DNA from 2 places in the Vibrio splendidus genome. Region 1 is predicted to be linked to the other one. Evidence: predicted binding sites of a transcription regulator. Region 1 holds the regulator's gene; the other holds the start of a gene.

The links. Region 1 encodes MetJ, which represses methionine synthesis genes. Its sites were predicted from a motif close to TTAGACNTNTANANGTCTAA; they were not measured.
Region 2: metH (methionine synthase) is a predicted target of MetJ. The motif match lies at 5,278-5,297, and genes of this name have one in related genera.

Annotation. Positions count from the first base shown of each region.
Region 1 is NZ_AP025508.1:3,583,799-3,593,985, forward strand. It holds gene ppc (phosphoenolpyruvate carboxylase) at 1-34, shown strand, start outside; gene OCU90_RS16120 (PadR family transcriptional regulator) at 408-947, shown strand; gene metF (methylenetetrahydrofolate reductase) at 1,063-1,962, opposite strand; gene OCU90_RS16130 (bifunctional aspartate kinase/homoserine dehydrogenase II) at 2,238-4,649, opposite strand; gene OCU90_RS16135 (O-succinylhomoserine (thiol)-lyase) at 4,652-5,833, opposite strand; gene metJ (met regulon transcriptional regulator MetJ) at 6,042-6,362, shown strand; gene OCU90_RS16145 (malic enzyme-like NAD(P)-binding protein) at 6,610-7,899, opposite strand; gene rpmE (50S ribosomal protein L31) at 8,232-8,450, opposite strand; gene priA (primosomal protein N') at 8,782-10,187, shown strand, end outside.
Region 2 is NZ_AP025508.1:327,927-338,113, forward strand. It holds rRNA gene OCU90_RS01580 (23S ribosomal RNA) at 1-2,627, shown strand, start outside; rRNA gene rrf (5S ribosomal RNA) at 2,747-2,862, shown strand; tRNA gene OCU90_RS01590 (tRNA-Asp) at 2,930-3,006, shown strand; tRNA gene OCU90_RS01595 (tRNA-Trp) at 3,067-3,143, shown strand; gene OCU90_RS01600 (cation:proton antiporter) at 3,896-5,176, opposite strand; gene metH (methionine synthase) at 5,346-9,023, shown strand; gene lysC (lysine-sensitive aspartokinase 3) at 9,139-10,187, opposite strand, start outside.

The DNA of each region.
Region 1 (10,187 bases):
AGGTATTGCAGCAGGTATGCGAAATACTGGTTAATTAGTAATTCCTACTATAACTTAATCAGCATTTACATCTAAAAAAAGAACAAAAGGTCGCCATGTGCGGCCTTTTTATTTCACCAGATAACCACTAGTAAGTATTTTGTCAGTTTTTTGGGTTATTTTGTCCATGTATTCTACTTTATGCTTATTATTTAGATATACTACTGCTCCGCTGCGGAAACACTCCAAAAAAATAATCTGCAGCAACTTGACCTATAAACTGGTCAACCTAGGTGATAAACGGCTTTGTAAGGTGACATAACCAACCGCCGAGTTGGTGCTACTTAGACATAACCAATATAACGTGCCATTAGAAGCACACTTGTTGTCTAAGTATTTGTTTACTGTTTACCATTTGGATTTCAGACATGTCATTACCACACGTAATTCTAACCGTTTTAAGTACACGCGATGCTACTGGTTACGATATCACAAAAGAATTCTCTTCAAGCATTGGTTACTTCTGGAAAGCTAGCCACCAACAAGTTTACCGCGAGCTAAATAAAATGGCTCAGAACGACCAGGTAACTTGCGTGCTTGAGCCTCAAGAAGGCAAACCTGATCGTAAAGTTTACTCTATCACTGACGCAGGCCGTGGCGCGCTAGGTGAATGGTTTGAACAACCAACTGCACACCCAACCGTTCGTGACGAGTTCTCAGCTAAGCTAATGGCTTGTGCTGTACAACCTGCTGACGCTTACCGTGTACAACTTGCTGAGCTAGTTGAAGAGTCTCGCAAACTGGTCTCTCACTACAAAGAAATCGAAGCGGCTTACTACGCAACGCCATCTACACTAGACAAGCAAGCACGCCTAGAGCGTTTAACGCTTCGTCGTAACCTACTTATCCGTGAAGCATGGATTGTTTGGGCGGACGAAGTACTGCTTGAACTTGGTGCTCTTGCTTAAGTTAAGTTAGACGCTAGAAAAGCAAAAGGCTTGAACTCTTAGAGTCCAAGCCTTTTTTGTATCTATCGGATTTGAGATTTACAGCAAATAGCGCTTTAACAAGGCTGAAGCTTAATTACAGCGCAGCAACTTGTGGGCGAACACCTAGAGTATGGCAAAGTGCGTAGGTCATTTCTGCACGGTTTAGCGTGTAGAAGTGGAAGTCTTTCACACCTTCACGGCTCAGCGTACGAACCATATCGATCGCTTGGCTCGCACCGACTAACTGGCGAGTCGTTGGATCATCATCCAAGCCTTCGAATTGCTTCGCCATCCAGCCCGGTACTTTTACGTTATTCATCGCAGCGAAACGAGACGCTTGTTTGAAGTTAGAAACAGGTAAGATGCCTGGAACAATCTCAACATCAACACCAGCCGCCACACAACGGTCACGAAAACGTAGGTAGCTTTCTACATCGAAGAAGAACTGAGTGATGGCACGGTTAGCACCGGCATCCACTTTACGCTTTAGGTTAATTAGGTCAGATTGAGCGCTTTTTGCTTCAGGGTGAACCTCAGGGAATGCCGCTACTGAGATATCAAAATCGTGGCGAGATTTAAGTAGCTCGACTAGATCAGATGCGTACATCTCTGGCGCACCGCCGCCTGCTGGGATGTCACCACGCAACGCAACAATACTTTCAATACCATTTGCCCAGTAGTCGTCGGCAATTTGAATCAACTCTTCGCGGCTCGCATCAATACATGTGAGGTGTGGTGCTGCCACTAGGCCCGTTTGGTTCTTAATTTCTTTAATGATTGAGTGGGTACGGTCACGTTCACCCGAGTTTGCACCGTAAGTTACCGATACAAATTTTGGTTGAAGTGTTTTAAGACGGTGAACAGAGTTCCACAAGGTCTCTTCCATCTTCTCACTGCTTGGTGGAAAAAACTCAAATGACACATTGATGTTGTCAGAAAGTTCAGCGATATTCTGATTTAAAGCGTCGATATGACTAGCGTGTGTGTATCCCATCTTACTCTCCCTGTGGCAAAAGCAACCACTAAAACTCAAATCCTTAAACGACGTTTAGACGTCTATATGTCTGTAGAATGTATTGAATACGATTTAATGTCAACAGATCCATTATGAATTTTTCTCAAGTAGATCGTGAGTAAAACTCAAGTCGTTAGATGGGTCGCAAAGCAGAAATAATGTAGAAAAAAGGCTGACAAACACATCGTGCTTTCAGCCTTATTTATCTTAGTGAATAGTATGCTATTTAGACACTAAACCAACCGATCTGAAAATCAAAACAGGCTAGACATTCTGTTTAAGTCAGATTGAATTGCACCAGCAGTGACTTCACGCCCTGCACCTGGGCCGCGAATAACCAATGGATTATCTTTGTACCATTTGCTCTCAATCGCAAAGATATTATCGCAGGGCAGTAAGTTCGCCAAAGCGTGCTCTTTAGACAGTGCTTCAACGCCTACGGTTGCCTTACCGTTCTTCTCCAAACGCGCTACGTAACGTAGAACTTTCTGTTGAGAGTGCGCTTTTTCCAAACGCTCAGCCAACTCTTCGCTTAGAACAGAAGCTTTATCGAAGAAGTCATCCACTGATAGCTCTTGTAGCTCTGCAGGTACGAGCGATTCCACTTTGACGTTTTCAGGTTCGATATCCAAACCCGATTCACGCGCCAGAATCACCAGCTTACGCATGACATCTGAGCCATCAAGGTCAGCACGCGGATCCGGTTCCGTCAGGCCTTGTTGCCACGCTAAGTCGACTAACTCGCTGAACGGCACCGTGCCATCAAACTGTTGGAACAACCAAGATAAAGTGCCAGAGAAGATGCCTGATAACGCAATGATATCGTCACCGCTCTCACGCAGGTCTCGCACAGTGTGGTTGATAGGTAAACCAGCACCCACTGTCGCGTTGTACAGCCAGTGGCGGCTGATCTTAGCGAAAGCATCTTGTACCTGATGGTAATACTCGCTCGATGCAGATCCTGCCACCTTGTTAGCCGAGATCAGGTGGATACCTTGTTGTGCAATTTGTAGGTATTTTGCAGCAAGCACAGGGCTTGCAGTTACATCGAGTATTACCGCTTCATCGTAACCCTGAATAGAACCTAAACGCTCTAGCCAGTCGTTACCATTGTTGGCAATCGCTTCATCATCAAAACGTTTACCAACTGAAGTCGCATCAATGCCTTGATCGTCGAACCAATAGGTTTGGCTATCAACCACCGCAACCAATTCAAAGTTCATCCCACGACGCTTTTCAAGTTCCGCTTTTTGCTCGGAAAACAGGCTTAACCAACTTGAGCCAATGTTGCCCTTACCACACAAGGCAATCGCCACACGCTTCTGAGCTTGGAACAGTTGAGAGTGAATGCCTTTCACTAGGCTTGATGTTTCACTCTTACGAATCACAGCCACCAAGCTTAAGCCTGAGTTCGCTTCTGAGATAAACTCCACTGGCGAGCTCTTGAGCTGCTGGTAGAAGCCGTAGCAATGGTTCGGGTTCTTAGTCACACCCGCCCCCACTGCAGCAATCAGAGAAAAACCTTCTTTCAGTTTAATCTCAGCTTCAATCGCGTGATCTTGTAGATATTCTAATGCACCACCAGCGATCTCTTCCGTGTAAGCAAGGCGCAAGCAGTGTTGATCGGGTTCTAATTCATAAGCAAGCGGCTCTAATTGAGCACGCTTAAGCCCTTCAAGGACTTCACTCTCCAGACGGTCGAAATCATGGCCGTGACCAAAGGTCAGTTGCACGATAAGAACTTCATCCAAAGAGGTAATAATTTTTGCACCGCGCCCCGATGCCAGTACTCGCTCTATCTGTGTAGAGCCCGCCTCCGGCTGGTAGCTGCAGCGCAAGCTGAGATCCATAGCACTTTGAGCGACAGGCTGTAGCGTTCGGCTGTGTAGCACTGGAGCCGCAAGACGAGCTAATTCACTGGCTTCATCAAGGCGAAGCAGAGGTAATAAACACGCATCCGAAACCAAACGAGGGTCTGCGCTGTATACGCCCGCCACATCACTCCAGATTGTCACGCGTTCAACTTCAGCCAGAGCACCAATCACGGTTGCTGAGTAATCCGAACCGTTACGACCAAGCAGTACCGTTTCGCCTTCGCAGTTCTGAGCCATAAAGCCAGTAATTACTACGCGGCAATGTGCATGCTGCGCCAAGGCTTCTTTAATCAGAGGATAAGAGCGTGCGCGGTCAACTTCAGGTTGAGCACCCGCTTCTGCACGTAAAAAGGCACGCGCATCTTGAGCAACCGCTTGTAAGTCATGCTGGCACAACAACGTCGCCAACAAACGTGAAGACCAAACCTCACCATGACCCAGTACTTGTGCTTTTTGTGCTTCACTCAAGGGAGCCGTTAGCTCACCCAAAGCGGTGAATTCTTGTTGAATGGTTGCCGTTAGTTGCGAGGCAGCTTCACCTTCAAGCAGAGCCTCAATCAGTTCAAGTTGAAACTGACGAAGAGTTTGCAGGCATTCATGAGCAATACGACCATCTTTGTCGAGCGCTTCAACAAACTCAATTAAGCGGTTGGTTGTTTTGCCTGCGGCCGATACCACCACCAAGTCCGTCGCTGATGAATATTCTCTAAGAATGTTGACCACGCGTTGGTAACATTCAGGGTTCGCTAAACTGCTGCCACCAAATTTATGTAGCTGGCGAAAGGTTGCCATTATTAAGCCTCCCCTTCAGCAATAAAACGTTGTGTTTTTTCAAACGCTTGCTTGAGATCGTCGATTAGGTCTTCCGCGTCTTCAAGGCCAACAGAAAGGCGCAGTAATTGTTGAGAAACACCCGCTTCTGCCAATGCTTCTTCGCCCATCGCACGGTGAGTCATCGACGCAGGGTGACAAATCAGGCTTTCAACCCCACCCAGTGATTCAGCCAAAGAAAATAGCTCTAACTTATCTACAAAATATTTAAGTGCTTCAAAAGAGCCCGCAAACTCAAAGCTCAACATGGAACCAAAGCCCAACTGCTGTTTCTTCGCGATCTCGTGACCCGGGTGTTCAGGAAGGCTTGGGTGGTAAATAGTGCCCACCAGATCTTGTTGTTGCAGAGCCGTCAGAATTTCACGTGAACTCTCTTCGTGAACACGCATACGCGCACCTAGCGTACGAATACCACGTAGAGTCATGTAACTATCAAATGGTGTGCCGGTCGCACCAATACAGTTGCCCCACCATGCAAGCTCTTCAGCGTGCTCTTCAGTTTTCGTCACGACAACGCCACCAATAACATCTGAGTGTCCGTTGATGTATTTGGTGGTTGAGTGGATAACAAAATCAGCACCCAACTCTAAAGGCTTTTGGAACACAGGCGTCAAAAATGTGTTATCGACAGCAACCAGAGCACCAACCTCTTTCGCTTTACGGCAAGTCTCTGCAATATCAACCACACGAACCAACGGGTTCGATGGCGTTTCTATTAAGATCAACTTTGGCTTGAGCGCGATCGCCGCATCCAACGCTGCTTGATCCGATTGATCAACGAACAAAACTTTAAAGTCACCTTTTAATGAGCGGGTATTAAACAGGCGGTAAGTGCCGCCGTAGCAGTCGTGTGGTGCGATAATAAGATCATCACCGCCTAAGAAAGCGGATACCCACAAGTTAAGTGCCGAAGTGCCACAGTTAGTCACCACTGCACCTTTGCCAGACTCAAGCTCAAACAATGCCGTTTCTAATAAACCACGATTTGGGTTACCAGAACGGGTGTAATCGTACTTTGGCACTTCACCAAAAGCGGGAAACCCATAGTTAGTCGAAAGATAAATAGGTGGGACAACGGCATGGTGTTGCGTGTCTGACTCGATACCAGTACGTACTGCGATTGTTGCTGGCTTCCGGCTGCTCATAGGTGCTTCCTTACAAGTTTTGCGTCTGAGAATCACAGCGGCTTGTCGGCATTCTGCGGCTGTGTTAGATATATGTTATTCACTTTACTTTCATAAATGTGAGACGTCAACACTTCTGGACGTCTATATGTCTTTGCTTATGGCAGTAAATCCCGCTAAAATCACCACTATTAATTTATTCTAACAACTAAAGTGATGAAGGTACGCAATGGCCGACTGGAATGGTGAATACATAAGCCCATATGCTGAGCATGGAAAGAAAAGCGAACAAGTAAAAAAAATTACAGTTTCTATCCCTCTAAAAGTGTTAAAGGTTCTTACTGACGAGCGCACTCGCCGCCAGATTAATAACCTACGCCATGCAACAAACAGTGAGCTACTGTGCGAAGCCTTTCTACATGCGTACACAGGCCAACCACTGCCAACGGATGAAGATCTCCGTAAAGACCGTCCAGACGACATCCCGACTGAAGTGAAAAAGCTGATGACAGAGATGGGTATCGAATTCGAAGCGTTTGACGAAGAATAAAAACAACTCAGTCACTGCCTTCAATATTGATTCGCTATAACTGAACCTTATTTGTCACATCACCCACTACGTTATCGGTAGCTGCTCTGTGAATGATAGACATAAAAAAACCGACTCCTATGAGTCGGTTTTTTATTATTCTTTTTCGCTCAATAGAGCAACAGCTTTTAAGCTATTGAGCTATTGAGCTATTAAATTATTAAATTATTAAATTATTAAATTATTAAATTATTAAATTATTAAAGCATTAAGCCATATAGTTAGCAGGCATCTCAATACGAGCTACGCCAGATTCAACGGCCGCTACTGCAACCGCTTTTGCTACGCGAGGAAGTAGACGTGGATCCATTGGCTTAGGAATGATGTAGCCTTTACCAAACTCCAGTGCAGTCTCACCTGCAGCAGCGAGTACTTCAGCCGGAACTTCTTCTTTCGCTAGTTCACGAATCGCTTTAACCGCAGCCAGCTTCATCTCATCATTGATTTCGCTCGCACGCACATCAAGCGCACCACGGAAAATGAATGGGAAACAAAGTACGTTGTTTACTTGGTTCGGGTAATCGCTACGGCCTGTACCCATGATAAGGTCAGAACGAACTTCATGAGCAAGCTCTGGCTTGATCTCTGGATCTGGGTTTGAACATGCAAACACAACAGGCTTATCAGCCATCAGCGTGAGTGCTTTAGCTGGTAGCAGGTTAGGACCCGATACGCCCAAGAACAGGTCAGCGCCTTCAATAACATCTTCAAGCGTGCGCTTGTCCGTGTTATTTGCGAATAGCGCTTTGTATTCATTCAAGTCTTCACGACGAGTGTGGATTACACCTTTACGGTCAAGCATGTAGATCTTCTCACGCTGAGCGCCACACTTAATCAGCAGTTCCATACAAGCAACCGCCGCTGCGCCAGCACCCAAGCAAACGATCTTACACTCTTCAAGCTTCTTACCTTGAAGCTCAATCGCGTTCAGCATACCTGCAGCCGTTACAATCGCTGTACCGTGTTGGTCATCGTGGAAAACAGGGACATCACAACGCTCAATCAGGCGACGCTCAATCTCAAAACAGTCAGGTGCTTTGATGTCTTCTAGGTTAATACCACCGAATGTATCTGCGATATTCGCAACCGTATCAATGAACTCATCGATTGTGCGGTGTTTTACTTCAATATCGATAGAATCTAAACCAGCAAAACGCTTAAACAGTAGCGCTTTACCTTCCATAACAGGTTTAGAAGCAATAGGGCCAAGGTTACCTAGGCCAAGAATCGCTGTACCGTTAGAGATAACTGCAACCATGTTGCCTTTACCTGTGTACTTATAAACGTTATCAACGTTCTGTGCGATCTCGCGAACAGGCTCAGCCACGCCTGGGCTGTATGCAAGTGCTAGGTCTTCTGCAGAGTTTGCAGGCTTCGTCAGTTCTACGGCAATTTTGCCTGGAATTGGGAACTCATGGTAATCAAGAGCTTGCTGACGGAATTGTTCTTGAGGCGATAACGCTTGAGAGGATTGATCTTGGCGGCTGTCTTCAGACATAGGTGTAGGTTCCTAGGATATTATTATTTGGGGGATCTTGTTCATGTTAATAGATGTACTTCAAAGTTCCTAGGTGGTTAAAGCCTCTGTCTCATTAAAAAACGAGATTTCACTACTAATAAGACCAGTGAGCAGTTGAAATTACTGTCGCTTGTTGAACTTTCGAGCGGATTTCGAGAATGGAGTGTGGGGTGTAAGTTATGAAACAAAACTCAAGCGGGTTGCCTGTCGTTTTCGAGAAGTTGATGGCTGAATAAGATTCAGCGTTTTCTTAAATTTCAGGCAACAAAAAAGGACACCGAAGTGTCCTTTTTATGTCTAAATAGCGAGAATTACTTCTTGCTAGAAAGAGCACCGAAACGCTTGTTGAAGCGATCAACACGGCCGCCAGTATCTACGATACGTTGCTTACCAGTGTAGAATGGGTGACATTTGTCACATACGTCTAGGTGGATAGATTCTTTTGCAAGCGTTGAGTTGAACTCAAATGTGTTGCCGCAAGAACAAGTTGCAGAAACTGCTTTGTATTCTGGGTGGATACCAGTTTTCATGGGATAACCTCAAGTAGGCCGTGTCGCTATACGATTCTAAGCCGTACACCACACGTAGTTAAAAAATAAAATAAAGACACCGCTGCATCACTAAACTGCGATAAAGCCATACCTTTAAGGCGCAGTATAGTAATGAATCTATAAGGCAGGATCAACTGATTTGATACATTTTTCACCAATAGCCTCTTTATTTCCTTTGTCGGCCTGAGATTTCGGGCTCTCGTTATCTTCCTGCGTTAACTCGATACTCTCATCCAAACTGCTCCTCGAATTTAACGCCCTTATCCATTAGACTGTTCGCTCTCGTCAACTCAGATAAAGCTGTCCCTTTATGCGTCCAATGATTGCCCGCGTGGCACTGCCTGTTCCACTAGACAAGCAGTTCGATTACAAGATTCCTAACCACCTATTCCCGATTATTGGTGGACGAGTCTCTGTGCCTTTTGGACGACAAACCTTAACTGGTATTGTTACAGCTCTGGTTAACGAATCTGAATTCGATCTAGACAAGCTCAAGCCCATTAAAGCCTTATTAGACAACCAACCCGTTTGGCCAGAATCGGTCTACTCACTCTTGGTATGGTGCAGCCAGTTCTATCAGTATCCACTGGGTGAAACCTTGGCTAATGCTCTACCAAGCGCTTTACGAAAAGGCAAAGCTGCCGACTTCGCAACGCTTGTCGAGTGGCAATTGACCCCATCAGGCAGAGATCAACTGATGCAAGGCTTTGGTCGTGCGGTTAAGCAAGCCAAAGTGATGCACATGCTTGAGCACGGCCCTGTTCCTCATCAAGAATTCATTAATGAAGAAGTCGGGAGCGCGGTGCTTAAGACTTTGGAAGAGAAAGGTTGGATTGAGTCGGTAGAAAAAAAACCGAAGCGCAAGCCATGGCCAGTTGAACTTGAAAACGAACAAGACAAGCCGAAGCTCAATGCTGAACAAGCGATCGCGATTGCGACAGTAAATAGCCAAACCGATTTTAGTTGCTTCTTGCTCGAGGGGGTTACCGGCTCAGGTAAGACCGAAGTCTACCTGAATATGATCAAGCCGATTCTCGAGCAAGGTAAACAAGCGTTAGTCTTGGTACCGGAAATAGGCCTCACTCCACAAACGATTAATCGCTTTAAGCGTCGTTTTAATGTGCCTGTTGAGGTGATTCACTCTGGATTAAACGATTCTGAACGACTGAATGCTTGGTTATCAGCGCGAGACAAAATAGCGGGCATTGTGATTGGTACGCGCTCGGCTCTGTTCACCCCCTTCGCTGATCTGGGAATTATCATTGTCGATGAAGAGCACGACGCCTCTTATAAGCAGCAAGATAGCCTACGCTACCACGCTCGTGATGTAGCCATCATGCGTGCTCATAAAGCGCAGATCCCGGTTGTGTTAGGCTCGGCGACTCCGGCCTTTGAAACGCTGCACAACGCTCAGATCGGTAAATACAGTTATCTCACCCTTACTTCACGTGCGGGTGTCGCGCTGCCGACCACCAATAAAGTGTTGGATGTGAAAGGTGAATATCTAGAAAGTGGCTTGTCTGCTTCTTTGATTGCTGAAATGCAAAGACACCTCAAAGCAGGCAACCAAGTGATGTTGTTTCTCAACCGTCGTGGGTTCTCTCCCGCACTGATGTGTCACGATTGTGGTTGGACTGCAGAATGTAAGCGTTGTGATGCCTACTACACCTATCACCAGTACAGTAATGAAATGCGCTGCCACCACTGTGGTTCTCA
Region 2 (10,187 bases), 610 kb from region 1:
TTAAGCTTTTAATGATGCAGGTGAAGAGTCTGGAAAGTCTCGCAATAAAGGGTGATAGCCCCGTAACCGACACATCATAATCAGTGAAAACGAGTAGGGCGGGACACGTGATATCCTGTCTGAATATGGGGGGACCATCCTCCAAGGCTAAATACTACTGACTGACCGATAGTGAACCAGTACCGTGAGGGAAAGGCGAAAAGAACCCCTGTGAGGGGAGTGAAATAGAACCTGAAACCGTGTACGTACAAGCAGTAGGAGCACCTTCGTGGTGTGACTGCGTACCTTTTGTATAATGGGTCAGCGACTTAATTTTAGTAGCAAGGTTAACCGTTTAGGGGAGCCGTAGGGAAACCGAGTCTTAACTGGGCGTACAGTTGCTAGGATTAGACCCGAAACCAGGTGATCTAGCCATGGGCAGGTTGAAGGTTGAGTAACATCAACTGGAGGACCGAACCGACTAATGTTGAAAAATTAGCGGATGACTTGTGGCTAGGGGTGAAAGGCCAATCAAACCTGGAGATAGCTGGTTCTCCCCGAAAGCTATTTAGGTAGCGCCTCGGACGAATACTACTGGGGGTAGAGCACTGTTAAGGCTAGGGGGTCATCCCGACTTACCAACCCTTTGCAAACTCCGAATACCAGTAAGTACTATCCGGGAGACACACGGCGGGTGCTAACGTCCGTCGTGGAGAGGGAAACAACCCAGACCGCCAGCTAAGGTCCCAAAGTATAGCTAAGTGGGAAACGATGTGGGAAGGCTCAGACAGCCAGGATGTTGGCTTAGAAGCAGCCATCATTTAAAGAAAGCGTAATAGCTCACTGGTCGAGTCGGCCTGCGCGGAAGATGTAACGGGGCTAAGCTATACACCGAAGCTGCGGCTACGTACCTTAGGGTATGTGGGGTAGGGGAGCGTTCTGTAAGCCGTTGAAGGTGGTCTGTAAGGGCTGCTGGAGGTATCAGAAGTGCGAATGCTGACATGAGTAACGATAAAGGGAGTGAAAAACTCCCTCGCCGGAAGACCAAGGGTTCCTGTCCAACGTTAATCGGGGCAGGGTAAGTCGACTCCTAAGGCGAGGCCGAAAGGCGTAGTCGATGGGAAACGGGTTAATATTCCCGTACTTCTTACAATTGCGATGGGGGGACGGAGAAGGCTAGGTGGGCCTGGCGACGGTTGTCCAGGTTCAAGTATGTAGGCGGAAAGTTTAGGTAAATCCGGACTTTCATTAACGCTGAGATACGATGTCGAGCTACTACGGTAGTGAAGTCATTGATGCCATGCTTCCAGGAAAAGCCTCTAAGCTTCAGATTGTAAGGAATCGTACCCCAAACCGACACAGGTGGTCGGGTAGAGAATACCAAGGCGCTTGAGAGAACTCGGGTGAAGGAACTAGGCAAAATGGTACCGTAACTTCGGGAGAAGGTACGCTCTTATCAGTGAAGTCCCTTGCGGATGGAGCAGACGAGAGTCGCAGATACCAGGTGGCTGCAACTGTTTATTAAAAACACAGCACTGTGCAAAATCGTAAGATGACGTATACGGTGTGACGCCTGCCCGGTGCCGGAAGGTTAATTGATGGGGTTAGACTTCGGTCGAAGCTCTTGATCGAAGCCCCGGTAAACGGCGGCCGTAACTATAACGGTCCTAAGGTAGCGAAATTCCTTGTCGGGTAAGTTCCGACCTGCACGAATGGCGTAATGATGGCCACGCTGTCTCCACCCGAGACTCAGTGAAATTGAAATCGCTGTGAAGATGCAGTGTACCCGCGGCTAGACGGAAAGACCCCGTGAACCTTTACTACAGCTTGGCACTGAACATTGAACCTACATGTGTAGGATAGGTGGGAGACTATGAAATTGCGTCGCTAGATGTGATGGAGTCGTCCTTGAAATACCACCCTTGTAGTTTTGATGTTCTAACGTTGGTCCCTGAATCGGGATTACGGACAGTGCCTGGTGGGTAGTTTGACTGGGGCGGTCTCCTCCCAAAGAGTAACGGAGGAGCACGAAGGTGGGCTAAACACGGTTGGACATCGTGTGGTTAGTGCAATGGCATAAGCCCGCTTGACTGCGAGAATGACAATTCGAGCAGGTGCGAAAGCAGGTCATAGTGATCCGGTGGTTCTGAATGGAAGGGCCATCGCTCAACGGATAAAAGGTACTCCGGGGATAACAGGCTGATACCGCCCAAGAGTTCATATCGACGGCGGTGTTTGGCACCTCGATGTCGGCTCATCACATCCTGGGGCTGAAGTCGGTCCCAAGGGTATGGCTGTTCGCCATTTAAAGTGGTACGCGAGCTGGGTTTAGAACGTCGTGAGACAGTTCGGTCCCTATCTGCCGTGGGCGTTGGAAAATTGAAAGGGGCTGCTCCTAGTACGAGAGGACCGGAGTGGACGAACCTCTGGTGTTCGGGTTGTCATGCCAATGGCATTGCCCGGTAGCTAAGTTCGGAATCGATAACCGCTGAAAGCATCTAAGCGGGAAGCGAGCCTTGAGATGAGTTTTCCCTGGCACTATAAGTGTCCTAAAGGGTTGTCGTAGACTACGACGTTGATAGGCAGGGTGTGTAAGTGCTGCGAGGCATTGAGCTAACCTGTACTAATTGCCCGTGAGGCTTAACCATACAACACCCAAGGGGTTTTGTGGACTCAATAGAAATACCAAACGCTTGAATGAGTTTGAAGAGAAATACTTTTATAGCTCTATTAAATAGAGAAGCAGCTTTCCGAATTTTAAAATTTGCTTGGCGACCATAGCATTGTGGACCCACCTGATTCCATGCCGAACTCAGAAGTGAAACACAATAGCGCCGATGGTAGTGTGGGGTTTCCCCATGTGAGAGTAGGACATCGCCAGGCTTTAAATTAAATCTTTAGGTTGACCGACCTGGAGATATGGACGCTCACTTAGTGAGTTGACCACTGCGGAGTGGTAGTTCAGTTGGTTAGAATACCGGCCTGTCACGCCGGGGGTCGCGGGTTCGAGTCCCGTCCACTCCGCCACTTATTCGATAACCTCGCCTAGTGCGAGGTTTTTTCGAATCTGAAGTAATAAAAATTTTTAGGGGTGTAGCTCCAATTGGCAGAGCAGCGGATTCCAAATCCGCGTGTTGGGAGTTCGAATCTCTCCACCCCTGCCATATTTGAAGCCTCAGCAGAAATGCTGGGGCTTTTTTACGTCTGTTGCTTATTCGAAGCAATGTTGTGAGCTGGAACTCCAGCCCAGTCGAATCTCCGGAGTGCCGGCTCAGTCCAGTCCTACCATATTTAAGGCTCTAGACTGCGCGTCCCGGCAGAAATGCTAGAGTCTTTTTTATACCTGTCACCTTTAATGTAACGGTAGAAGTATTAAGTGCTCCTTTAGCTCCCCTATTTAATCGAATCGCTTGATACCTACTAAATACAACCTTGCCGTATTTAAAGGCTTAGTCGAACACTAGAAGCTTTCGTTCAGCACTTATCTCGCTCCGTAGTTTTTGGTAGTGACTAAAGCTATACCTGTTAGGCCTTGAGTCTCATTATTTTTCCGGAAGGAATGCTTATACAACTGAAGTTTGTTCTAGTGGGTAGACTCGCTAGTGTTGTAGAAGAACGAGTTCTTTGCATGCTTCACTTCTAGCAAGATTTTTGTCTAAGATCGCTGTTTATCATGTCGTCATGTATCATGATTCAACATCCTTTGTATTCATTTAGGCTCTGGCCAAATCTAGTGTCCAATCAACATTAAGGTTTCTGATTACTCTAGTACTAGTGCATAAAATATCGAAGTAAGTTCTATTGTTCATGTATACCTTTCAGCTAGATTTTCAGTGAGGAAATCGGTGAATCTGACTTTCATCAGGTATAAAAAAGGCCACCTAAATTAGGCAGCCTAGTTTGATATTTTGAGATGTTAATCTAACTCTTTCTCAGCTTGTTTCGCTTTCTCTATCATCGGAGTAATTGTTGAACCTTGGACTAAGATTGAGAACACAACAACAGCGTATGTCATGACAAGGATAATCTCTTTAACATCTATTGCCTTGTCTTCAATAACCCAGATACCTGAAGGGATTGAAAGTGCCATGGCTAGAGCTAGACCACCACGCAAACCACCCCAAGTTAAGATCTTGATTGACCAAGGGTTGTAAGTTCTAAAGCGTTTGAATCCGATATAAGACAAGAAAACACTTAGGTAGCGTGCACTTAGCACTAGAGGTACTGCGAACGCCATTAAGATCCAGTCTTCTTGGTGGAATTTGAATAGCAACATCGACATACCGATCAATAAGAACAATACGCCATTTAAGAATTCATCTATCAATTCCCAGAAGTGGTCTAGGTGATCCTCACTCTCTTTCGAGAATCCAATAAAGCGCGTCCAGTTGCCAATCATGATACCTGATACCACCATTGCTAACGGCCCTGATACATGTAGGACTTCAGCAAAGGCATAACCAGCTGTAGGAATACCTATGGTTAATAGCAACTCCATCGAGTGGTCATCGGTGTTGCTGATTAGGTAATGGAATACTAAACCTAGAACAAAGCCATACACGATACCACCGATAGCCTCTTGGACGAATAACATGGTCACGCTACCCACAGTCGGTGCTTCTGTACCGAACGCAATGGTAAATAGGGTAACGAAGATCACTAGGCCAAAACCATCGTTGAATAGAGATTCTCCCTCGATTTGAGTAGAGATTCGTCTGGGAGCATCGAGCTTCTTCACTATTGCTAATACAGCAATTGGATCGGTTGGAGATATTAGAGAGCCAAAAAGTAAGCAATAAATTAGGTCAAATTGAATACCGATAAACTGACAGAACCCATACAGTACAAAGCCAATAAAGAATGTCGAAAACAGTGTAGCGCCAAGAGCGAGTACCGTTATTTCCCATTTCTGATCTTTTAGATTAGGTAATTTAATCCCTAAACCACCTGCAAAGAGTAAGAATCCCAGTATTCCTTTCAGGAGGAAATCTTCAAAGTTGATACTGGCAACGGTTTCTGAGGCGATGTCAGCCAATTGGAACCAATTGTTTTGTCCCGCAATGATAATTAATAGAGATAACATCATTGAGCCAGCTGTAATGGCGATGGTTGTCTGCATTTTACCAATTTTGGTATTCACGAAAGCAATAAGCATGGCAGCTGCGGACAAGAAGCATAAGGTGTAATAGACCGACATTGGGATCCCAACATGTAACAAAGTATGAATATGAATTTTCGTTGTCTCATGCTCAAATAGCAAACATTTTTTTGTCATGACTTGGTAATCAATTTCATCTTTTAGACGTCTAGACTCCTTTTTAATGTGTGGTAGGATGGAGAGATAATTAAAGGAATGAGGTTGTACCGTGGGAAGTAATGTAAGGCAAAAGATTGACGCTCTGTTGAAGCAACGAATTTTACTGATTGATGGTGGCATGGGTACCATGATTCAGGATTATAAATTGGAAGAGCAAGACTATCGTGGTGAGCGCTTTGCTGATTGGCATAGTGATTTAAAAGGTAACAACGACCTTTTGGTACTTACACAACCTAAGCTTATCAAAGATATCCATATGGAATATTTGGAAGCCGGTGCTGATATCCTCGAGACCAATACCTTTAACTCTACAACCATCGCTATGGCCGACTACGATATGGAAAGCCTTAGCGAAGAAATTAACTTTAGAGCTGCAAAATTAGCTCGTGAAGCGGCAGACGAATGGACGGCAAAGACCCCAGACAAACCTCGTTTCGTAGCGGGTGTGTTAGGTCCAACTAACCGAACTTGTTCTATCTCCCCAGACGTTAATGATCCGGGCTATCGTAATGTTAGCTTTGATGAGCTTGTTGAAGCTTACTCCGAATCGACGCGAGCACTTATCAAAGGCGGCTCAGATCTTATTCTTATCGAGACTATCTTCGACACGTTAAATGCAAAAGCATGTTCTTTTGCGGTTGAATCTGTTTTTGAAGAGGTAGGCATCACGCTTCCTGTGATGATCTCCGGTACCATTACTGACGCATCAGGTCGTACGCTTTCAGGGCAAACAACAGAAGCTTTCTACAACGCCCTTCGTCATGTTAAACCTATCTCATTTGGATTGAACTGTGCATTAGGCCCTGACGAACTGCGAGAGTACGTTGGTGAGATGTCTCGTATCTCAGAATGTAACGTTTCCGCTCACCCTAACGCGGGTTTACCTAATGCATTCGGTGAGTATGACCTTTCTCCTGAAGATATGGCTGAACACGTTAAGGAATGGGCTGAGAGTGGCTTCTTGAACCTAATTGGTGGTTGTTGTGGTACAACGCCAGAACATATACGTCACATGGCTGAGGCCGTTGAAGGCGTAACTCCACGTCAATTACCTGATTTGCCAGTGTCTTGCCGTTTATCTGGTTTGGAACCATTGACGATTGCTAAGGAATCATTGTTTGTAAACGTCGGTGAGCGTACTAACGTTACCGGCTCTGCTCGATTTAAGCGATTGATTAAAGAAGAGCTTTACGACGAAGCCTTGAGTGTTGCTCGAGAGCAAGTTGAGAACGGCGCTCAGATCATCGATATCAACATGGATGAAGGGATGCTAGACGCTGAGGCGTGTATGGTTAAATTCCTTAATCTATGTGCGTCTGAGCCAGAGATCTCGAAAGTACCAGTCATGGTCGACTCTTCAAAATGGGAAGTTATCGAAGCGGGCCTGAAATGTATTCAGGGTAAAGGCATCGTTAACTCTATCTCATTGAAGGAAGGGAAAGAGAAGTTTGTCGAGCAAGCGAAACTGGTTCGTCGTTATGGCGCAGCAGTCATTGTGATGGCGTTCGATGAATTAGGGCAGGCTGATACCCGAGAGCGTAAAGTTGAGATTTGTACTAATGCCTACAACATTCTTGTTGATGAAGTCGGTTTCCCGCCAGAAGATATTATTTTTGACCCGAACATTTTCGCAGTGGCTACTGGTATTGATGAGCATAACAACTATGCGGTCGACTTCATTGAAGCAGTAGGGGACATCAAACGCGATCTTCCACATGCGATGATCTCGGGTGGAGTGTCGAATGTTTCATTCTCTTTCCGCGGTAATAACTACGTTCGTGAGGCTATTCACGCGGTCTTCCTATATCACTGTTTTAAAAACGGTATGGATATGGGCATTGTAAATGCGGGGCAATTAGAGATTTACGATAATGTGCCTGAGGATTTACGTGAAGCCGTTGAAGATGTGGTTCTAAATCGCCGGGACGATTCAACAGAGCGCTTGCTCGATATTGCGACTGAGTATCTAGAGCGTGCAGTTGGAAAAGTTGAAGATAAATCGGCTTTAGAGTGGCGTACTTGGCCAGTAGAAAAGCGCTTAGAACACTCTTTAGTGAAAGGTATTACCGACTTTATTGTTGAAGATACCGAAGAAGCTCGTGTTAATGCTTCTCGCCCTATTGAGGTGATTGAAGGTCCATTAATGGATGGCATGAACGTGGTTGGTGATCTCTTCGGTGAAGGTAAGATGTTCCTTCCTCAAGTGGTGAAATCTGCCCGTGTTATGAAGCAAGCGGTAGCCCATCTAGAACCATTTATTAATGCAACCAAAGACGTTGGTGCAACTAACGGAAAAATCTTACTGGCGACCGTAAAAGGCGATGTTCACGATATTGGTAAAAACATTGTTGGCGTTGTCTTGCAGTGTAATAACTACGAAATTATTGATCTGGGCGTAATGGTTTCATGTGAAAAAATCCTTAAGGTCGCTAAAGAAGAGAACGTCGATATCATTGGTCTTTCGGGTTTGATCACTCCTTCATTGGATGAGATGGTTCATGTGGCTAAAGAGATGGAGAGACAAGGCTTTAAACTGCCCCTTCTGATTGGTGGGGCAACCACATCTAAAGCGCATACAGCCGTTAAGATTGAACAGAACTACTCTGAACCTGTGGTCTACGTAAACAATGCCTCACGTGCTGTTGGTGTGTGTACTTCTCTACTCTCTAACGAACTGAAGCCTGCATTTGTTGAGAAGTTGGATATTGATTACGATCGCGTTCGCGATCAACACAACCGCAAAAAGCCGCGCACTAAGCCAGTCTCGCTAGAGAGAGCGCGTGCCAATAAAGTTGCTATCGATTGGAATGCGTATACTCCCCCTGTACCCGCTAAACCGGGAGTACACATCTTCAAGGACTTTGATGTGGCTACTTTACGTCAGTACATCGACTGGACTCCGTTCTTTATGACGTGGTCTTTGGTTGGTAAGTACCCGGCAATTTTTGATCATGAAGAAGTAGGCGAAGAGGCGAAGCGCTTATTTAAAGACGCCAATGATTTATTAGATCGAGTAGAAAGAGAGAAGTTGCTTGAAGCTCGTGGTATGTGTGCCATGTTCCCAGCGAACAGTGTTGGCGATGATATTGAAGTGTATACCGATGAATCGCGTACTGAAGTATTAAAGGTTCTGCACAACCTTCGTCAGCAAACCGAAAAGCCCAAAGGATTTAACTACTGTTTGTCAGATTACATTGCGCCAAAAGACAGCGGTAAAGCGGATTGGATTGGTGGTTTTGCAGTAACGGGTGGTATTGGTGAGCGAGAGCTGGCTGATGAATACAAAGCCAATGGTGATGACTACAACGCGATTATGATTCAGGCGGTTGCAGACCGATTGGCTGAAGCGTTCGCTGAATACTTGCATAAAGAAGTGAGAAAGGACATTTGGGGCTACTCACCTGATGAGAATTTGTCTAACGACGATTTGATTCGAGAGAAGTACCAAGGTATTCGCCCAGCCCCGGGTTACCCTGCTTGCCCAGAGCATACAGAGAAAGGCACGTTGTGGGAGTTGATGGACGTTGAAAAAGCAATCGACATGTCGCTAACCACGAGTTACGCAATGTGGCCAGGTGCCTCAGTGTCTGGTATGTATTTCTCACATCCTGATGCTAGATATTTTGCAATTGCACAGATTCAACAAGATCAAGTGGATAGCTATGCCGACCGTAAAGGTTGGGATATGTTGGAAGCTGAGAAGTGGTTAGGTCCAAACATTAACTAGTTTGAATCTATGACGAGCTTTGATTCGTAAAGTAAAAAAGAGAAAGGGTTGCTTAATAGCAACCCTTTTTGTATCTGTCGTTTGGTGATTTTAAACTAATCGAGCAACCGTCGTTTTATTCAAACAGCTCTTGATGCAGCTTTTGAATCGCTAACTTGGAGACAGATTCATCAAGCAAGAAGCACAGGTTATGTGGGCTCGCTCCGTAACAAATCATACGTAGGTTGAAGTCTTCAAGCGTGCCGAATACTTGCTTCGCATAGCCTTTGCTTTCACTCATGTTGTTGCCAATAAGAGCAACAAGGCATAGGTCGTGTTCAATATCCACAGAACACAGCTCTTCAAGCTCAATGCGAGCGGCTTCTGGTAGCTGAGGAGCACCACCCGATGTATCTGTTTGATCGAGGGTGAGTGATACACTGATCTCTGAGGTAGTGATAAGATCGACAGAGATCTTATGCTTAGCGAGGATCTCGAACACTTTTGCGAGGAAGCCATAAGCATGGAACATATTGGCGCTGCGTAGCGTAACCATGGTTTGGTTGCAGCGTAGGGCAAGCGCTCTGAACAGAGGGGAGCTTTCAACTTGTTGACGAATCCATGTGCCACCGAGCTCTGGTGCTTTTGATGAGCCGACAAATACCGGAATTTGGTGGCGTAGTGCCGGGACTAGAGTCGATGGGTGTAATATCTTCGCGCCAAAGTTTGCCATTTCCGATGCTTCGCTGAAGCTGATCTCTGGGATAGGAGATGCTTTCGATGCGATACGTGGATCCGTGGTGTAGATGCCCGGAACATCAGTCCAGATTTCTAAACCAATCGCTTGTACAGATTCTGCAATCAGTGCCGCTGAGTAATCACTACCACCACGACCTAACGTTGTGGTGTTACCTTCGCTATCGGCGCCGATAAAGCCTTGGGTAACGACAACTTGCTGCTGGCATAGTGGAATCAATTTCTGTTGTGCTAAAGCTGCAATATCTTTTAACTGTGGTTCTGCTTTGCCGAAGTCACCATTGGTGCGCATCACTTCTCTGATATCAAAACGGACAGCGGGTGTGCCACGCTCGAGAATGATTTGAGCGAGGATATGTGTCGACATCAGTTCGCCACATGCCACTAGGTGATCGGTGAGTTTAGTACTGGCTTGGAATGATGCCGCTT